One region of the Burkholderia singularis genome, then DNA from elsewhere that is predicted to be linked to it. Evidence: predicted binding sites of a transcription regulator. Region 1 holds the regulator's gene; the other holds the start of a gene.
The links. Region 1 encodes LexA, which represses DNA repair genes until DNA is damaged. Its sites were predicted from a motif close to ACTGTATNNNNATACAGT; they were not measured.

Region 1 (9,398 bases):
GCCGCTTCGCGAGATAGTCGCCGACGAGCCGCGCGCCCTTGCGGTTGTCCGGGCCGACGAACGGCACATTCAGATTCTTCGACTTCAGCACGTCGGGATCGAGCCGGTTGTCGATGTTGACGACAAGAATCCCGGCATCGACGGCCTTCTTGACCACCGGCACGAGCGCCTTCGAGTCGGCGGGCGCGAGCACGATCGCGTCGACCTTCGATACGATCATCTGCTCGACGATCCGGATCTGGCTCGCGGTATCCGTCTCGTCCTTGATGCCGTTGGTGACGAGATCGAATTGGCCCGCGTTGTGTTTTTGGTATTCCTTCGCACCGTTTTCCATCGTGAGGAAGAACTCGTTGGCGAGCGACTTCATCACGAGCGCGACTTTCGGCTTATGCGCCGGCTCGGCCCATGAGCGCGCCGGCAACGCCGCGGCAGCGACGGTGACGCAGGCGGCCGCGGCAATCAGGGCGCGGCGACGGAAGCTGACATTCATGTGTTGTCTCCTGGAGATGATTATTAGGGGTGGACAGCATGTCGTTTTTTTGTTGAGCAAACGTTTGCGCGACCACGTCCGATTGGTTCCTGTCAGGAGCGCCTATCGTCGACTTTTTCTCTGGATTATGCAATGCCGATTGCACATGTTTAGGGGTTTACGCGGACAAAATCCGCCGCGCGTTCCATCCGTGCAATCGGCTTGCCGATTCGGCAGAATCGGCCGGCTTGCGCAAAGCCGGCCCAGCGGCATCCGCGCAACCCGCGTCGGCCGAACCCGCAGCCGGTTCGGCCCGCCGCCGCGTCAGGCCGCCTCGCGCAATTGCCCGGCGATCTCGCTTTCGGACAGATGAGGCGCGAACATTTCGATCAGCCGGTATGCGTAGGCACGCAGGAACGCACCCTTGCGCAGCCCCACCCGCGTCGTGCTCGCCTCGAACAGATGCTGCGTGTCGAGCGCGACGAGGCCCGTGTCGCGTTGCGCGTCATACGCCATCGCGGCGACCACGCCGATGCCCATCCCCAGCTCGACGTAGGTTTTGATCACGTCCGCGTCGATCGCGGTCAGCACCACATCGGGCACCGCGCCCGCCTGCGCGAACGCCTGATCGATATGCGAGCGGCCGGTGAAATCCTGATCGTAGGTGATGATCGGATATTCGGCGATGTCGTCGAGCGTTACCTTCTCGCGGCCGACGAGCGGATGTTCCTTCGGCACGACGACGACGTGATGCCACGAATAGCACGGGAACGTGACGATGTCCGGGTAGCGGTCGAGCGCCTCGGTCGAGATGCCGAGATCCGCCTCGCCGTTCAGGATCATCTGCGCGATCTGCTGAGGGCTGCCCTGGCGCAGCGCGAGATGCACCTTCGGATAGACGTCGGTGAACTGGCGGATCACCTTCGGCAGCGCGTAACGCGCCTGCGTGTGCGTGGTCGCAACCACCAGGTGGCCGCTGTCCTGATCCGCATACTGGCGCGCGACGCGGCGCAGGTTCTCCGCGTCGAGCAGCATCCGCTCGATCAACTGGTGAACCGCCTTGCCCGGCTCGGTGAGCCCCGTCAAACGCTTGCCGCGGCGAATGAAGATATCGACGCCGAGTTCGTCCTCGAGATCCTTGATCTGTTTCGATACGCCCGACTGCGACGTGTAAAGCACGTTCGCGACTTCCGTCAGGTTCATGTTCTGCCGTACAGCTTCGCGCACGAAGCGCAATTGTTGAAAATTCATGGGTAGCCTCTGTCGGGCAATGTCTTTGTTGATGTGATGCAACGGTTTCGACGCGGCGCGAAAGAGCGTCAACACGCGGGAAACACGCGCACAGCGCGCGGCACGGCCGTGAGGCCGTCGCCGACGTCGAGCGCGAGCGCCTGCCACACGTTGCGGTCGAGTTCGGCCTCCAGCACGCCGCCCGCGCGCGCGGCCAGCTCGATGCGCACCGAGCCGCCGAGCGGCACGACCCGGCGCACGTCGGCGGCGATACCGCTCGCGCGCGCGTCGGCGCGAACCAGCGTGAGATCGTGCGGGCGCACGTAGGCAAACGCCCGGCCCGCGAAATCGGCGTCGACCGCGATCGCGTCGCTCACGCCATCGGCCACGAAGCCCTCGCCGCTGACCGTGCCGGCGAGCCGGTTCGCCGCGCCGAGAAATTCGTAGACGAACGCGCTCGCCGGATGGTCGTAGACATCCTGCGGGCTGCCGACCTGCTCGACGCGCCCATGATTGAGCACGACGATCCGGTCCGCGACTTCGAGCGCCTCTTCCTGATCGTGCGTGACGAAGATCGTCGAGATATGCAGATCGTCGTGCAGCCGCCGCAGCCAGCCGCGCAATTCCTTGCGCACCTTCGCATCGAGCGCGCCGAACGGCTCGTCGAGCAGCAGCACCTTCGGCTCGACGGCCAGCGCACGCGCCAGCGCGATGCGCTGCCGCTGGCCGCCCGACAGCTCGGACGGATAGCGCTGCGCAAGCCAGTCGAGCTGCACGAGCTTGAGCAATTCGTGCACCTTGTCGCGGATCGCCGCCTCCGAAGGACGCTCGCGGCGCGGCTTCACGCGCAGCCCGAACGCGACGTTCTCGAACACCGTCATGTGCCGGAACAGCGCGTAATGCTGGAACACGAAACCGACCTGCCGCTCGCGCGCGCCAACCGACGCGACATCGAGCCCTTGCAGCAGAACCTGCCCGACGTCCGCATACTCGAGGCCCGCGATCACGCGCAGCAACGTCGTCTTGCCGCAACCGGACGGCCCGAGGAGCGCGACGAGTTCGCCCGGCGGAAAGTCGAGCGATACGTCGTCGAGCGCGGTGAAGTCGCCGAAGCGCTTGTGCAGGTTGCGAACGGTGATGCCCATCTCGGTGCCTCTTTATGAAATCGACGAAGTGACGGCAGCCCGCGCCGCCGGCGCGCCGGCGGCCGGGTGCGTATCGGCCGGCTCGTCGAGCAGGCCGCGTTCGGCCGACAGATGCCGCTCGGCGATGAACTTCAGCGCGAGCGTGACGAGCGCGAGCAATGCAAGCAGCGACGCCACCGCGAACGCGGCCGCGAAGTTGTATTCGTTGTAAAGAATCTCGACGTGCAGCGGCATCGTATCGGTCTGCCCGCGGATGTGGCCGGACACGACCGACACCGCGCCGAACTCGCCCATCGCACGCGCATTGCAGAGAATCACGCCGTACAGCACTCCCCATTTGACGTTCGGCAGCGTCACGCGCCGGAAAATCTGCCAGCCGGAGGCGCCGAGCACGCGCGCCGCCTCTTCTTCATCCGCGCCTTGCGCCTGCATCAGCGGAATCAATTCGCGCGCGACGAACGGGAACGTGACGAAGATCGTCGCGAGCACGATGCCCGGCACCGCGAAGATGATCTGCACGTCGCGCGCCTGCAGCCACGGCCCGAGCCACCCCTGCGCGCCGAACAGCAGCACGTAGATCAAGCCCGAGATCACGGGCGACACCGAGAACGGCAGGTCGATCAGCGTGGTGAGCAGCGCCTTGCCCTTGAATTCGAACTTCGCGATCGCCCACGATGCGCACACGCCGAACACCAGATTGAGCGGCACCGCGATCGCCGCGACGCTCAGCGTCAGCGTGATCGCCGACCAGGCATCCGGATCGGTGAGCGACTCCAGATAAAAACCGATGCCCTTGCGCAGCGCCTCGACGAACACCGCGGCGAGCGGCACGACGAGAAAAAGCGCGAGAAACGCGAGCGCTATGCCCGTGAGCAGCCAACGCACCGCGCGCGGCTCGCTGACCGGGTCAAGGCGCGCGAACGCGCCCGCGCTGGCCTGCGTACCGGCGCCCCCGCGGGCGCCGCCGCTGCGCGGCGCGGCCGATACCGGCGCGCGGTTCTGGTTCTGCACGAGATCGTCGCTCATTGCGCGCCTCCCAGCGCCGCGGCGCCGGCCGCCGGCGCGGGACCGCTCGCGCCGCGGCTCGTGCGACGCTGCAAATACCACTGCAGCGTGTTGACGACGAGCAGCATCGCGAACGACACGACGAGCATCACCACGGCAAGCGCCGTCGCGCCCGCATAGTCGTACTGCTCGAGCTTCGTGATGATGAGCAGCGACGTAATCTCCGATTTCATCGGCACGTTGCCCGCGATGAAGATCACCGAACCGTATTCGCCGAGCGCGCGCGCGAATGCGAGCGCGAAGCCCGTCAACAGCGCGGGCAGCACAGCGGGCAGCACGACGCGCCGGAACGTGAGCCAGCGCGTCGCGCCCAGGCACGCGGCGGCCTCCTCCTGCTCGCGCTCGAAATCCTCCAGCACCGGCTGCACGGTGCGCACGACGAACGGCAGGCCGATGAACGTCAGCGCGACGAGCACGCCGAGCGGCGTGAACGCGATCTTGATATTGAGCGGCGCGAGCAGACTGCCAACCCAGCCGTTGGTCGCATAGACGGCCGCGAGCGAGATGCCCGCCACCGACGTCGGCAGCGCGAACGGCAGATCGACGATCGCATCGACGAGCCGCTTGAACGGAAAGGTATAACGCACCAGCACCCACGCAACGAGAAAACCGAACACCGCGTTGACGAGCGCGCCGCCAAGCGCGGCGAGAAACGTCAGCCGGTACGACGCAAGCACACGCGGCGATGTCGTCGCGGCGACGAACTGATCCCAGGTAAGCGTTGCCGTTTTCAGAAAAGTCGCGGCGAGCGGAATCAGCACCACGAGGCTCAAATAAGCCAGCGTGATGCCGAGCGTCACACCGAATCCCGGCAACGCGCTCGGTTTGCGCAAGGTAAACGTCGTCATGCGGAATGCTCTTCCTGGATGATGCACATGGGGGCGCCGGACGGTGCTCGCGCCACTACAGCACGAACACCGTCCGGTTCGCCATCTGCGCCGGCGGCACCGGCGCGGGCCGCGCGCGGCGTCCAACCGGGCGCTTATCGCGCCGGCTTATTGCGGCTTGTAGATCGAATCGAACACGCCGCCGTCGGCGAAATGCGTTTTCTGCGCTTGCGTCCAGCCGCCGAACGTGTCGTCGACCGTGTACAGCTTCAGCTTCGGAAACTGCTTCGTCAGCGCGGCCGGCACATCCTTCGCGCGCGGCCGGTAATAGTTGCGCGCGGCGATCTCCTGCCCTTCCTTGCTATACAGGAACTGCAGATACGCCTGTGCAAGCTTGCGCGTGCCCTTCTTGTCGACCACCTTGTCGACCACCGCAACCGGCGGCTCGGCCAGAATGCTGGCCGACGGCACGACGATCTCGAACTTGTCGGCGCCGAATTCCTTGACCGACAGAAACGCCTCGTTTTCCCATGCGATCAGCACGTCGCCGATGCCACGCTGCACGAAGCTGGTGGTCGCGCCGCGCGCGCCGGAGTCGAGCACGCCCGCGTTCTTATAGAGCTTCGTGATGAATTCCTTGGCCGTTTCCGCGCTGCCGCCCGGCTTGTGCTGCGCATACGCCCACGCGGCGAGATAGTTCCAGCGCGCGCCGCCCGAGGTCTTCGGGTTCGGCGTGACGATCGACACGCCCGGCTTCACGAGGTCGTCCCAGTCCTTGATGCCTTTCGGATTGCCCTTGCGCACGAGAAACACGATCGTCGACGTATAGGGCGACGCGTTGTCCGGCAGACGTTTTTGCCAATCCTTGTCGACGAGGCCCTTGTTCGCGAGCGCGTCGATGTCATAGGCGAGCGCGAGCGTCACGACGTCGGCCTGCAAGCCGTCGAGCACCGAGCGCGCCTGCGCGCCCGAGCCGCCGTGCGACTGCTTGAAATTGACCGTCTCACCCGTCTTGGCTTTCCACTCCTTGCTGAACGCCTGATTGACGTCTTGATACAGCTCGCGCGTCGGATCATACGAGACGTTCAGAAACGTCGTGTCCGCCAGCGCGGGCGTGAGCACGCCGAGCACGGCTGCTGCGCCGAGCGCGACCGATGCGATGAGACGCCGCGCGCCGTTGCCCAACCCCGTTTTGCGCTTGACCATCCGTTGTTCTCCAAGTGTATGTGCAGGCCGTCAGTTCAAGGTGGGGCCAGTCTAACGAACGGGTTTCATCATTAAAAATAATCGTTCCTTATTTTTTAATACTCAAAAGTGGTAATGAAACGCCGCTGGACGGTTATTGCCGCCGAAACGCCGCTAGGACGGCGCGAAGCCACGGCGGAAACGATGCGATAGCGTCGAACCTCAAGTAACGCTTGAATTTCCGTGGATACTGTATAAAAATACAGACACTGTCTATCCATACAGTCATCTCATGATCAAACTCACCGCCCGTCAGCAGCAAGTGTTCGACTTGATCCGCCGCGCGATCGAGCGCTCCGGCTTTCCCCCTACCCGCGCGGAAATCGCCGCCGAACTGGGGTTCAGCTCGCCGAACGCCGCCGAGGAGCACTTGCGCGCGCTTGCGCGCAAGGGCGTGATCGAACTGGCGGCCGGCGCATCGCGCGGCATCCGCTTGCTCGGCACCGACGATGCGCCGCATCAGCTTCCGCTGCCGCATGCGGCGCTGATGCAGCTGTCGCTGCCGCTCGTCGGCCGTGTCGCCGCAGGCAGCCCGATCCTCGCGCAGGAGCACATCTCACAACATTACGCGTGCGATCCGGCGCTCTTCTCGAGCAAGCCCGACTACCTGCTGAAGGTGCGCGGGCTGTCGATGCGCGACGCCGGCATCCTCGACGGAGATTTGCTCGCGGTACAAAAACGCAGCGAGGCGAAGGATGGCCAGATCATCGTCGCGCGGCTTGGCGATGACGTCACGGTCAAGCGCCTGAAGCGTCACGCCGGCGGCGTCGAGCTGATCGCCGAAAACCCGGATTACGAAAATATCTTTGTCAAGGCGGGCAGCGCGGAATTCGCGCTCGAAGGTATCGCCGTCGGACTGATTCGCCCGGGCGAATTCTGATCGCCCGTTGGCCCCGCTACAGCTTCGCCTTTCCATTCGCTTGGATCTGGAGGACCCTATGGAACGCCTCGCCCGCCTGCTGCCCTTTCGACAATTTGGCCGCCTGCGCCATCTGCGCGGACGCACGCCTTGCGCGCCGCTCGTCGAGGATTCGCATGCCGCCGGCGTGCAGCCGTCGCTGCTGCCGTCTGCACTGCCCGCATTCGCACGCGTATCGCTGAACAGCGCGCTCCATCACGCGGAGCCCGCTCGACGTGCACCGGTAAGGGTTTACCACGGGCCGTCCCGGTTCATCATGGTCGGCACGGTCGACGCGATCTGCCGCATGATCGATCGCTGCATCGCCGAGGAACATTCGCTTACACAGCAAGGTCTCTGATCCTCGAGCGCTATTTCGTTCGTCGAGGGGGCTGTTTGAGTGCTATCGCGCATCCGCAAAGACGGGTCCTGAAACCGCTTTTTATCATCGCGATGTTCGTTATTGCCGTCGCGATGATTGTCTATGGGTACGCGTCGCCATATCTCGCACTCAGACAAATCAAGCAGGCGATCGACGCGCGCGACGCCCACGCGATCAGTCAATACGTCGATTTTCCGGCGCTGCGCAGCAGCCTGAAGCAGCAGCTCACCAATGAATTGATGCAGCGTATCGAAGCCCGGCAGCGCGACAATCCATTGGCCATCATCGGTGCACTCGTCGGTTCGGCACTCGTCGGTCCGCTCGTCGATGCGTATGCAACCCCAGAGGGCGTCGCCGCGTTGATGAGCGGTTTACCGCCACGCGCTCAGCCTGGTGAACGTCCCCCCGAACTGAACCCGGCCGGCAGCGAGCCGTCCACCGCAGCGGCCACGGGGCCCGGCGCGGCACCGCCGTTAAACAACGGCGGCGTTTCGTCGTCCGTATCTGGAGCCGCCACCGACACCACGACGCAAACTGCGCCGCCGGCGTCCGATGCGCCGCCCAACCTGGCGCCGCGCACTAGTGCATCGTACCGAGGGGTAGACGAATTCGTCGTCATCTACCGCCGTAACAACAGCAATGCACACTACGCCGCAATTTTCCATCGCAGCGGGCTGTTCGGCTGGAAATTATCGGCAATCGACCTGCACGAGCATGACGATTGAGCTGGCAGCCGGCACGCCAGCCGTTCGAACAGTGGTCGGCGCAACCGAATACGATCCGTCGCGCCGCACGGTAGCAGTCGCCCACCGTCACGGCGAACGTTATCGTCCGGTCGCCGCCTGCGCCGCCTCTTTCTGGCTCTCCGCGCGCTGTTCGGCAGACGACGAGCAGGCAACGAGAATGCTGCACGATATGCGGTCAAGCAATTGCGTGTTGCCCGAACCCATCCACCATCGCGACAAGCCGCTCCGGCAACGATGGCCGACCACGACGAGATCGACCCCGAGCTTCGTTGCGAGATTGGCGATTTCGTCGATCGGATAGCCGAATGCAAAGTGCCCCTGCGCCTGCACGCCGCGCGCGGTCAGCCAATCAACGCCTTCTTGCAGGATTTCGCGCGCGGTTTCCTCGAAGCGGCTGCATGCAACGTCGGTCAGCAAGCCGGCGCTTTGAGCAATGCTCGATCGCATGTCGACAACCGACAGCAAATGCGTTTCCGCCTTCAGTTCGAGCGCCAAATCGGCGCCGCACCGCAATGCCTTGCGGCCTTCGAGCGTACCGTCGTAGCACAGTAGAATTTTTTTATAGCTCGCCATGATGATCTCCCTATTACGCAACAGGCGCGTGAGTTCATCATGGTGCGACGCAATCGCAGATGCAAGAGCTGGAAAACGCTGATTCGCCGCGCGCCGCAAATGCACAATGATGTGATGTAACGATACCGGGCGACACGTGATCCGCACGTCTCGCGCCGCTGAAATCATGCAATCGATGCACTAGAATGGCCCGTTCGTGCCGCACGATTCCTATTACCTCCGCTCGCCCATGTCCGTCGCATCGATCGATTTTCAGGAAGTCGAAAAACGCTATGACAACCGGCTCGTCGTCGATGGGCTGTCGTTTCATGTGCATCCCGGCGAATGTTTTGGCCTGCTCGGTCCGAACGGCGCGGGCAAAACCACGACGCTCAAGATGCTGCTCGGCGTCACCCATCCCGATGCGGGCTCGATCCGACTATGCGGCGAACCGGTGCCGGCGCGCGCGCGCCATGCGCGCCGGCGCATCGGCGTGGTGCCGCAGTTCGACAACCTCGACCCCGACTTTACCGTTCGCGAGAACCTGATCGTCTTCGCGCGCTATTTCGGGCTCACCGCACACGATGCGCGCGCGCTCGTGCCGCCGCTGCTCGAATTCGCGAAGCTCGAAAACAAGGCGAATGCGAAGGTAAGCGAGCTGTCCGGCGGCATGAAACGGCGGCTGACTCTCGCGCGCGCGCTCGTCAACGACCCTGACGTGCTCGTGCTCGACGAACCGACGACAGGGCTCGATCCGCAAGCGCGGCATCTGATGTGGGAGCGGCTGCGCTCGCTGCTCGCACGCGGCAAGACGATCCTTTTGACCACGCATTTCATGG
Region 2 (9,398 bases), 860 kb from region 1:
CGCGCAACACCCGCCGGCAAACGTACTCCGCCCTCGTCTACGACGATTTCGGCTACGGCTACCTGACGCTGCAAACGCCCGTGATCCGCGAGCGTGACTATCTCGGCTCGATTGCCGCGGTGTTCTCGGTCGAAGGCATCCTGAAGCACGACATCCCGCCGGAGCTGTCCGCGAAATACAAGATTTCCATCGTCGATGCGAACAGCCGCGAACTCGCGTCGACGTCGTCGCGCCCGCGCCTGCCGCGCGACGCGCACTACGACCTGCCGCTGGACCCGCCCGGCCAGGGCCTGACGGTGCGCGTCTATGCGTACCCGCAAACGACGAACCTGACCAACAACACGCTCGTCTGGCTGGTTGCCGGCCTGTCCTGCTTCGTGCTCTGGAGCCTATGGAGCCTTTGGAAGCACACGCGCCAGCGCTTCGAGGCGCAGCAGGCGCTGTATGCGGAGGCGTTCTTTCGCCGCGCGATGGAAAATTCGGTGCTGATCGGCATGCGCGTGCTCGACATGCACGGCCGGATCACGCACGTAAACCCCGCGTTCTGCCGGATGACCGGCTGGGACGAGAACGATCTCGTCGGCAAGATCGCACCGTTTCCGTACTGGCCGCGCGACGCGTACCCGGAAATGCAGCGCCAGCTCGACATGACGCTGCGCGGCAAGGCGCCCAGCTCGGGCTTCGAGCTGCGCGTGCGCCGCAAGGACGGCTCGCTGTTCCACGCACGCCTTTACGTATCGCCGCTCATCGACAGTTCGGGCCGGCAAACGGGCTGGATGTCGTCGATGACGGACATCACCGAGCCCAAGCGCGCGCGCGAGGAGTTGGCCGCCGCGCACGAACGCTTCACGACAGTGCTCGAAAGCCTGGATGCGGCCGTGTCGGTGCTCGCCGCCGACGAGGCGGAGCTGCTGTTCGCGAACCGCTATTACCGGCACTTGTTCGGCATCCGCCCGGACGGCCACCTCGAATTGTCGGGCGGCGGTTTCGACAGCGCACAGGCGTCATCGGATTCGATCGACCTGGTCGACACCTATGCGGGCCTGCCCGCCGCCGCGCTGACCGAAAGCGCGGCCGATGCGCAGGAAGTCTACGTCGAGAGCATCCAGAAATGGTTTGAAGTGCGCCGCCAGTACATTCAGTGGGTCGACGGCCATCTTGCGCAAATGCAGATCGCCACCGACATCACGAGCCGCAAGAAAGCGCAGGAACTGGCGCACCAGCAGGAGGAGAAGCTGCAGTTCACCAGCCGGCTGATGACGATGGGCGAAATGGCGTCGTCGATCGCGCATGAGCTGAACCAGCCGCTCGCCGCGATCAACAACTACTGCTCGGGCACGCTCGCGCTCGTGAAAAGCGGCCGCGCGACGCCCGAGACGCTCGCGCCCGCGCTCGAGAAGACCGCGCAGCAGGCGCTGCGCGCGGGGATGATCGTCAAGCGGATCCGCGAGTTCGTCAAACGCAGCGAGCCGAAGCGGCAGCCGTCGCGCGTCGTCGACATCGTTGCCGATGCGGTGGGCCTTGCCGAAATCGAAGCGAGAAAACGCCGGATCCGGATCGTCACCGAAATCCGCGCGAGAATGCCTATTATTTATGTCGATCCGGTGCTGATCGAGCAGGTGCTCGTGAACCTGCTAAAGAACGCGGCCGAAGCGATGCAGGAAGTCAAGCTGGCGAGCGCGGACGGCGTGATCCGCATCGTCGCCGATCTCGAAGCGGGCTTCGTCGACATCCGCGTGATCGACCAGGGCCCAGGCGTCGACGAAGCGTCCGCCGAGCGCCTGTTCGAACCGTTCTACAGCACCAAATCGGACGGCATGGGCATGGGGCTCAATATTTGCCGATCGATCATCGAATCGCACCGCGGACGCCTGTGGGTGGTCAACAACGTCGAGCCGGACGGCAGCATATCCGGCGCCACGTTCCACTGCAGCCTGCCGATTGGAGAACCGGAGGATCCCGGTCACGGGTCCGAGACCTCGCCAACACAAACCGTAACGGGAGAGATATGAATAGCCCTGTCACCACCTCTCAGGAAACCGTCTTTGTCGTCGACGACGACGAGGCCGTGCGGGACTCGCTGCGATGGCTACTGGAGGCAAACGGCTATCGCGTGCAATGCTTCTCGAGTGCCGAGCAGTTTCTCGACGCATACCAGCCCGCGCAACAGGCGGGGCAGATCGCGTGCCTGATCCTCGACGTGCGGATGTCCGGCATGAGCGGCCTGGAGCTGCAGGAGCGGCTGATCGCCGAGAACGCGGCGCTGCCGATCATCTTCGTGACCGGCCACGGCGACGTGCCGATGGCGGTGTCGACGATGAAAAAAGGCGCGATGGACTTTATCGAGAAACCGTTCGACGAGGCCGAACTGCGCAAGCTCGTCGAGCGCATGCTCGACAAGGCGAGAAGCGAAAGCAAGAGCGTGCAGGAGCAGCGCGCGGCGAGCGAACGCCTGTCGAAGCTGACCGCGCGCGAGCAGCAGGTGCTCGAGCGGATCATTGCCGGGCGCCTGAACAAGCAGATCGCGGACGATCTCGGCATCAGCATCAAGACGGTCGAGGCACATCGCGCGAACATCATGGAAAAGCTCAACGTCAACACGGTCGCTGATCTGCTGCGGCTCGCGCTGTCGAAGAAGCAGGCGTAACGCGCATGGCGCCGCGGCCGGCCGGGTTTGCCGGGCGCGCCGCCGCCGGCTGAACGCTCGTTTCGCGTTGCCGGATTCACCCGCGCTGCGCCGTACCGGTCCTGGGCCCTGGATCGCCCAATTGCCTTCGCTGGTCGCGCCGCGCGCCGGTTCCGCCGTTCGGGCCATTTTCATCATTCCATCGCGCCCACTCTTCCGTCACCTTCCTCGTTTGCGCGCCGCTCACGATTGCAAGCCGGCTTGCAGCCGCCGCCCGTCGTTTTCATTATTGTTTTGATAGCGCGCGCCGAGCGCCCGGCGGCAAGCCCAGGCGTCGCGCCCGCTTCGGACGGCGGCGGCCGAGCGGTATAATCCGTCGCTTCTTCGCAGCGCTTGTTCGCGCCGCACCCCGCCTTCCACCTTGCCAAGCGAATTTTCACCATGACAGCCACCCTGATCGACGGCAACGCCCTTTCGAAGACCCTGCGCGCGCAAGCGGCCGAGCGCGCCGCCGCGCTCGCCGCGCGCGGCCATCAGCCGGGCCTTGCGGTGATTCTCGTCGGCGACAACCCGGCGAGCGAGGTCTACGTGCGCAACAAGATCAAGGCGTGCGAAGACAACGGCTTTTTCTCCGTGAAAGACCGCTATCCGGCCACGCTCGCCGAAGCGGACCTGCTAGCTCGCATCGACGAATTGAACCGCGACCCGCGCATCCACGGAATCCTCGTGCAATTGCCGCTGCCGGCCCACATCGACAGCCACAAGGTGATCGAAGCCATCGCGCCGGAGAAGGACGTCGACGGCTTTCACGTCGCGAACGCCGGCGCGCTGATGACAGGCAAGCCGCTCTTTCGCCCGTGCACGCCGTATGGCGTGATGAAGATGCTCGAGGCGCACGGCATCTCGCTCGTCGGCGCGAATGCAGTCGTGATCGGCCGCTCGAACATCGTCGGCAAGCCGATGGCGCTACTGCTGCTCGAAGCCGGCGCGACCGTCACGATCTGCCACAGCAAGACGCGCGAGCTTGCCGCGCACACGCGCAACGCCGACGTGATCGTCGCGGCGGTCGGCAAGCGCAATGTGTTGACGGCCGACATGGTGAAACCCGGCGCGACCGTGATCGACGTCGGGATGAACCGCGATGACGCGGGCAAGCTGTGCGGCGACGTCGATTTCGCGGGGGTCGCGCAGGTGGCGGGCCACATTACGCCAGTGCCGGGCGGCGTCGGCCCGATGACGATCACGATGTTGCTCATCAATACGCTCGAATCGGCCGAGCGCGCGGCGCACGCGGCTTGACGGCCGGACATGGCGGCGGTTCCGTGGTTCCGCGGTCCTGCTGCATGATGGCGCAAACGCATGAATACGCGACAGCGCAACGATGAAGGCGTCGATCCGCGCCGATCGATGCCGCCGTGCCCGCCCATGCACGATGCCGTCGGCGTCCGCCCGCGGAGCGACACGGTTCGATGGACGCCGACAGCCTAATCCGTCCGCTCGGCACGACTGCGCATCGCTCGCGGCAGTCGTCCCGGCTTCGACAAATCGTCATCCAACCCCGGTGCCGCAACGCGCGGCGCCGCATATATATTTTCCGCATCGGCCGAATGCGAGACGCAGGCCGTTCGCCCCACCCTCCGACACTGCGGTGCCCGGCGCGCGCCGCCTTCAGGCGGCCCGTTATCCGGCCGCTGCGCTCCCGCCCCAATCGTTTCATTAGAAACTTCCGATTGGAAACCGCGCGACGCGCCCCAATAATGTCGATATGACGCCGGCGGGCGGCACGCGGTATGCCGCCCGTCTTTCACCTACTTCGCAACCGCCAGGGAACCCTATGTCCGTCAGCGTTCATGCCAACCCGCTTCTCGATTTCTCCGGTCTGCCCCGTTTCGGCGAAATTCGTCCGGAACACGTGACGCCCGCGCTCGACACGCTGCTCGCCAACGCAAACGACGCCGTTGCGCGCGCGGCGCATCCCGACACGCCCGCGACCTGGGCCGACATCATCGACGCGCTCGAGCGCACGACCGAGCCGCTCAGCCGTGCGTGGGGCATCGTCGGCCATCTGACCGCGGTGGCCGATACGCCCGAGCTGCGCGCGGCGCATGCCGAAAATCTGCCGCGCGTGACCGAATTCTGGTCGAGCGTCGGCCAGAATCTCGCGCTCTACGAAAAATACAAGGCGATCGCCGCAAGCGCCGAGTACGCGACGCTGTCGGCCGAACGCAAAAAGATTCTCGACAATGCGCTGCGCGATTTCCGTCTGTCGGGCGCCGAATTGCCCGAAGACCAGAAGCCGCGCTTCGCGCAGTTGCAAGAGCAGCAGGCGGCGCTGTCGAAGGCGTTCTCCGATCACGTGCTCGACGCGACGAACGCCTACGCGTATTACGCGCAAAGCGAGGACGAACTCGCCGGCCTGCCGGCCGATGCGATCGCCGCTGCGCGCGAAGCCGCGCAAAAGGAAAACCACGCGGGCTGGAAATTCACGCTGCACTTTCCGTCGTACTTCCCGGTGCTGCAATACGCGGAAAACCGCGCGCTGCGCGAAACCCTCTATCGCGCCTACGTGACGCGCGCATCCGAACTCGGCCCACAGTACGGCGGCGGCAAGATCGAATGGGACAACACGGCGATCGTCGCGGACCAACTCAAGCTGCGCCGCGAAGAAGCGCAGATGCTCGGTTACCACGATTTCGCCGAAGTATCGCTCGCGCCGAAAATGGCGGAATCGCCGCAGCAAGTGATCGCGTTCCTTGAAGATCTCGCCAAGCGCGCGCGCCCCTATGCGGAAAAAGACTGGGACGAACTGCGCGCGTTCGCCGCAAGCGAGCTGGGTCTGGCCACGCTCGATCCGTGGGACGTTGCGTATGCGGCGGAAAAACTGCGCGAGCAACGCTATGCGTTTTCCGAAAACGAGGTGAAGCAGTACTTCCCCGAGCCGGCGGTGTTGAAGGGGTTGTTCACGGTCGCACAAACGCTGTTCGGCGTGCGGATCGTGCGTGACGAAGCGCCCGTGTGGCACGACGACGTGCGCTTTTTCCGCGTCGAAAATCGCGACGGCTCGCTCGTCGCGCAGTTCTATCTCGACTTGTACGCGCGCGAAGGCAAGCGCGGCGGCGCGTGGATGGACGACGCGCGCTCACGCGCGAAGCGCGGCGACGGCAGCGTGCAGACGCCCGTCGCCTATTTGAACTGCAACTTCTCCGCGCCGATCGGCGACAAGCCCGCATGCTTCACGCACGACGAGGTGATCACGCTGTTCCACGAGTTCGGCCACGGGCTGCATCACATGCTGACGCGCGTCGACGAGATCGGCGTGTCGGGAATCAACGGCGTCGAATGGGATGCGGTCGAGCTGCCGTCGCAGTTCATGGAGAACTTCTGCTGGGAATGGGATGTGCTGAAATCGATGTCGTCGCACGTCGATTCGAACGAGCCGCTGCCGCGCGCGCTGTTCGACAAAATGCTCGCCGCGAAGAATTTCCAAAGCGGCCTCGGCACGCTGCGCCAGATCGTGTTCTCGATGTTCGACATGCTGCTGCATGTCGATTTCGATCCGCAGAGCGGCGGCGCCGCAACGGCGAACGTCAACGATTTCGCGCGCGCCATCAACGAGCGCTTCCACGTGATCCCGCAGGCGTCGTTCTCGCGCTGGCCGAACACGTTCAGCCATATCTTCGCGGGCGGCTACGCGGCGGGTTACTACAGCTACAAGTGGGCGGAGGTGCTGTCCGCCGACGCCTACGCGGCGTTCGAGGAAGCCGCGCGCACGGCGGGCAGCGTGCTCGACGCGGCGACGGGCGCACGCTATCGGCACGAAATCCTCGAAGTGGGCGGCAGTCGCCCGGCGATGGAATCGTTCAAGGCGTTCCGCGGACGCGAGCCGCGCATTGACGCGCTGCTGCGCCACAACGGGATGGCCGACGCCGGCTCGGCGCACCCGTAAGCGCGCGGCATCGCCCGCGTGCGGTGCGCGACGGCGCCCTCGCTTTAAGCCGTTCGCGCGTCAAACAGGCGGCAACCTGCATTCGCGGGTTGCCACTTTTTTTGTTTATCACTCCGGGCTCGCAGTGCCGTTGCCATCGCCGGCGCAGCCGGGCGCCGTGCAATCGGCGATTGCTCCACCGGCGCGCGGATCGTCATCGAACAATGCAATCTGTCCATGCCGCTCGGCCGTGTCCTCGTCGACCCGCACGCCGACGCCAAGCAGCCGCACCGGCTGCCTGCGCCGCGCGAGCCCTTTTTCGAGCAATGCGACCGCGGTGTCCGGATCGGTCGCATCGGCCACGCATTCGACCGTCGTGCGCTGAAAATCCGCGAAACGGATCTTCACATACAGCTTTCTGATCGAACGTGCCGCCCCTGCCCGTTCGATGCGCACATCGAGTTGCGCCGTCAGCCGGCGAATCTCGGCCGCACATTGCTCGAGCGTGGCGAGATCCTGCACGTAGGTCGTCTCGACGCTGACGGATTTGCGCTCCTGATCCGCGCGCACCGGCCGCTCGTCGATGCCGCGCGCAAGCTCGTAAAGCCGGCGGCCGAACGCGCCGAACTCGCGATGCAGATCGAACAGCGACCATGCGCGCAGTTGCCCGCAAGTGCCGATACCGAGCTTGTCGAGCCGCGCGGCCGTCACCTTGCCGACGCCATGCAGCTTGCGCACCGGCAACGCGGCGACGAACGCATCGACTTCATGCGGCCGCACGACGAAAAGGCCGTCGGGCTTGTTCCAGTCGGACGCGATCTTCGCGACGAACTTGTTCGGCGCGACGCCAGCCGACACCGTGACGCCGACCGTCTCGCGCACGCGCTCGCGGATCTCGCGCGCGATCAGCGTCGCGCTGCCGCGACAGCGTGTGGCGCGGCTCACGTCGAGATACGCCTCGTCGAGCGACAGTGGTTCGACATCCGGCGTGTAATCGCGATAGATCGCCATGATGAGCCTTGATGCCGCGCGATACTTGTCCATTGCGGGCGGCAGAATCAACAGGTCGGGGCACTTGCGCATCGCAAGCGCCGACGACATCGCCGAATGCACGCCATAGCGCCGCGCGTCGTAATTGCAGGTGGCAATCACGCCGCGCTGATCGGGCCGGCCGCCGACCGCGAGCGGACGGCCGCGCAACGACGGATCGTCGCGCATCTCGACCGACGCATAAAAGCAGTCGCAATCGCAATGGATGATCTTGCGCACGAACGCACACGCGCCGCTCGATGGCGGTGACGGCACGTCAGGAGGGAGCGGCGGCTTATCCAAGATGCCGATACTGTACAAAAACACAGTGCGCGTTTCAACTGTGCGGCTCGGGACGAAGCATGCGTACCGATGCCGCGCGCCGCGCGACGACTGCGCACGGCGCGCCGAAGAACAGGTTGTTCTGCGATGGATCGATTCGAACGCGCAGCGCGCCATGCGCAAAGCGCGCAGACAAGAACACAGCGCGATGATGCGACGTAAGGGGAGACGCGCCAGAAGAAGAGGATCTCGAAAGGCGAGTGCGGCGCATGTGAATACAAACAAAAAAGCCCGGCATTAGCCGGGCTTTTTGGCGAATCGCGCATCGGTCACATACGCGGGATTTTTTTTTCGCCGTATTTGGTTGCGGGGGTAGGATTTGAACCTACGACCTTCGGGTTATGAGCCCGACGAGCTGCCAGACTGCTCCACCCCGCGTCAGAGAAAAGAGATTATATGGGGTTTATGAGGATGAGTCAAACTTCCATTCAATTTATTTCCATGAGACCGTCGCGCGGCGAGCTGAAACCACCGTAACACAACCGGAACAAGCCGATATCGGCCGCCATCGTCCCTGTGTTAGGATCATCCGGGGACAGGTCACCCCCCTAACCTCTTCGACGACAAGGACGAGGACAACGTGGAGCATTCCGCCAGCCGTGCCAGACTGATTCGGATTCGTGAACTGCTCGATGCGGGAGCAATCAGCTTCAGCTTCGAGGCGCTGCTCGAATATCACTATCGCAAGTGGGTCAAGCAAGGAGACACGGTCATCGACATCGGCGCGCATGTCGGCCGGCATCTCGGGCCGCTCGCCGAATGCATCGGGCCGAACGGCCGCGCGCTCGGCTTCGAGCCGTTGCCGTTCGCATACGAAGCGCTGACCCAACGATTCGCCGCGACGCCCAACGTCCAATTATTCAATCTTGCGTTGAGCAATATCCCCGGCACCGCGTCGTTTTCCTATGCGCAAGGCACGCCGGAGGAAAGCGGCTTGCGCCAGCGCCAGTTCAATCGGCCCGAAGCCGCCAACCCCACGCAAATCGAAGTCACCGTCAGCACACTCGATGCGCACACGTCCGCGCTCGAATCGCTGTCGTTCGTGAAGATCGATATCGAAGGCGGCGAAATCGACTGCCTGCGCGGCGCGCAAGTCACGCTGGGGCGCTTTCGCCCGGTCGTGTCGGTCGAGTACGGCTTGCCGACGTACAGCGCCTACGGCAACACCGCCGAAACGCTGTTCGACTTCGCGCAACAGCACGGCTACACGCTATACAGCATCTTCCTCACGCCGTTCGAAACGCGCGACGATTGGAAGTTCGGCTGCGACTACGTGTGCTGGGATTACTTCATGGTGCCGACCGAAAAGCGCGGCGAATTCGACCATGCGATGGCCGGGAACGCGGCCGCGCTCGCAAGCGTCGGCACGCCGGTCTGATTGAGCGATGCAATGGCAGGCCGGCCGCGGCGCATGCCGGCCTGGCCGCTCCACTGCCGCAGCACGCCGGCGGAGAAACCTTCCCGGCGCTTTTTCGA

Region 2: a site for LexA is predicted at 7,893-7,910, ahead of dinB (DNA polymerase IV). Genes of this name have one in related genera too.

The regions. Positions count from the first base shown of each region.
Region 1 is NZ_CP013448.1:2,476,323-2,485,720, forward strand. It holds gene AQ611_RS10900 (sugar ABC transporter substrate-binding protein) at 1-490, opposite strand, end outside; gene AQ611_RS10905 (CysB family HTH-type transcriptional regulator) at 794-1,720, opposite strand; gene AQ611_RS10910 (sulfate/molybdate ABC transporter ATP-binding protein) at 1,789-2,844, opposite strand; gene cysW (sulfate ABC transporter permease subunit CysW) at 2,857-3,870, opposite strand; gene cysT (sulfate ABC transporter permease subunit CysT) at 3,867-4,757, opposite strand; gene AQ611_RS10925 (sulfate ABC transporter substrate-binding protein) at 4,905-5,942, opposite strand; gene lexA (transcriptional repressor LexA) at 6,214-6,861, shown strand; gene AQ611_RS10935 (hypothetical protein) at 6,920-7,240, shown strand; gene AQ611_RS10940 (DUF2939 domain-containing protein) at 7,276-7,986, shown strand; gene AQ611_RS10945 (universal stress protein) at 8,086-8,580, opposite strand; gene nodI (nodulation factor ABC transporter ATP-binding protein NodI) at 8,810-9,398, shown strand, end outside.
Region 2 is NZ_CP013448.1:1,619,802-1,629,199, reverse strand. It holds gene fixL (oxygen sensor histidine kinase FixL) at 1-2,012, shown strand, start outside; gene fixJ (oxygen response regulator transcription factor FixJ) at 2,009-2,647, shown strand; gene folD (bifunctional methylenetetrahydrofolate dehydrogenase/methenyltetrahydrofolate cyclohydrolase FolD) at 3,068-3,925, shown strand; gene AQ611_RS07475 (M3 family metallopeptidase) at 4,461-6,572, shown strand; gene dinB (DNA polymerase IV) at 6,681-7,883, opposite strand; tRNA gene AQ611_RS07465 (tRNA-Met) at 8,224-8,300, opposite strand; gene AQ611_RS07460 (FkbM family methyltransferase) at 8,503-9,300, shown strand.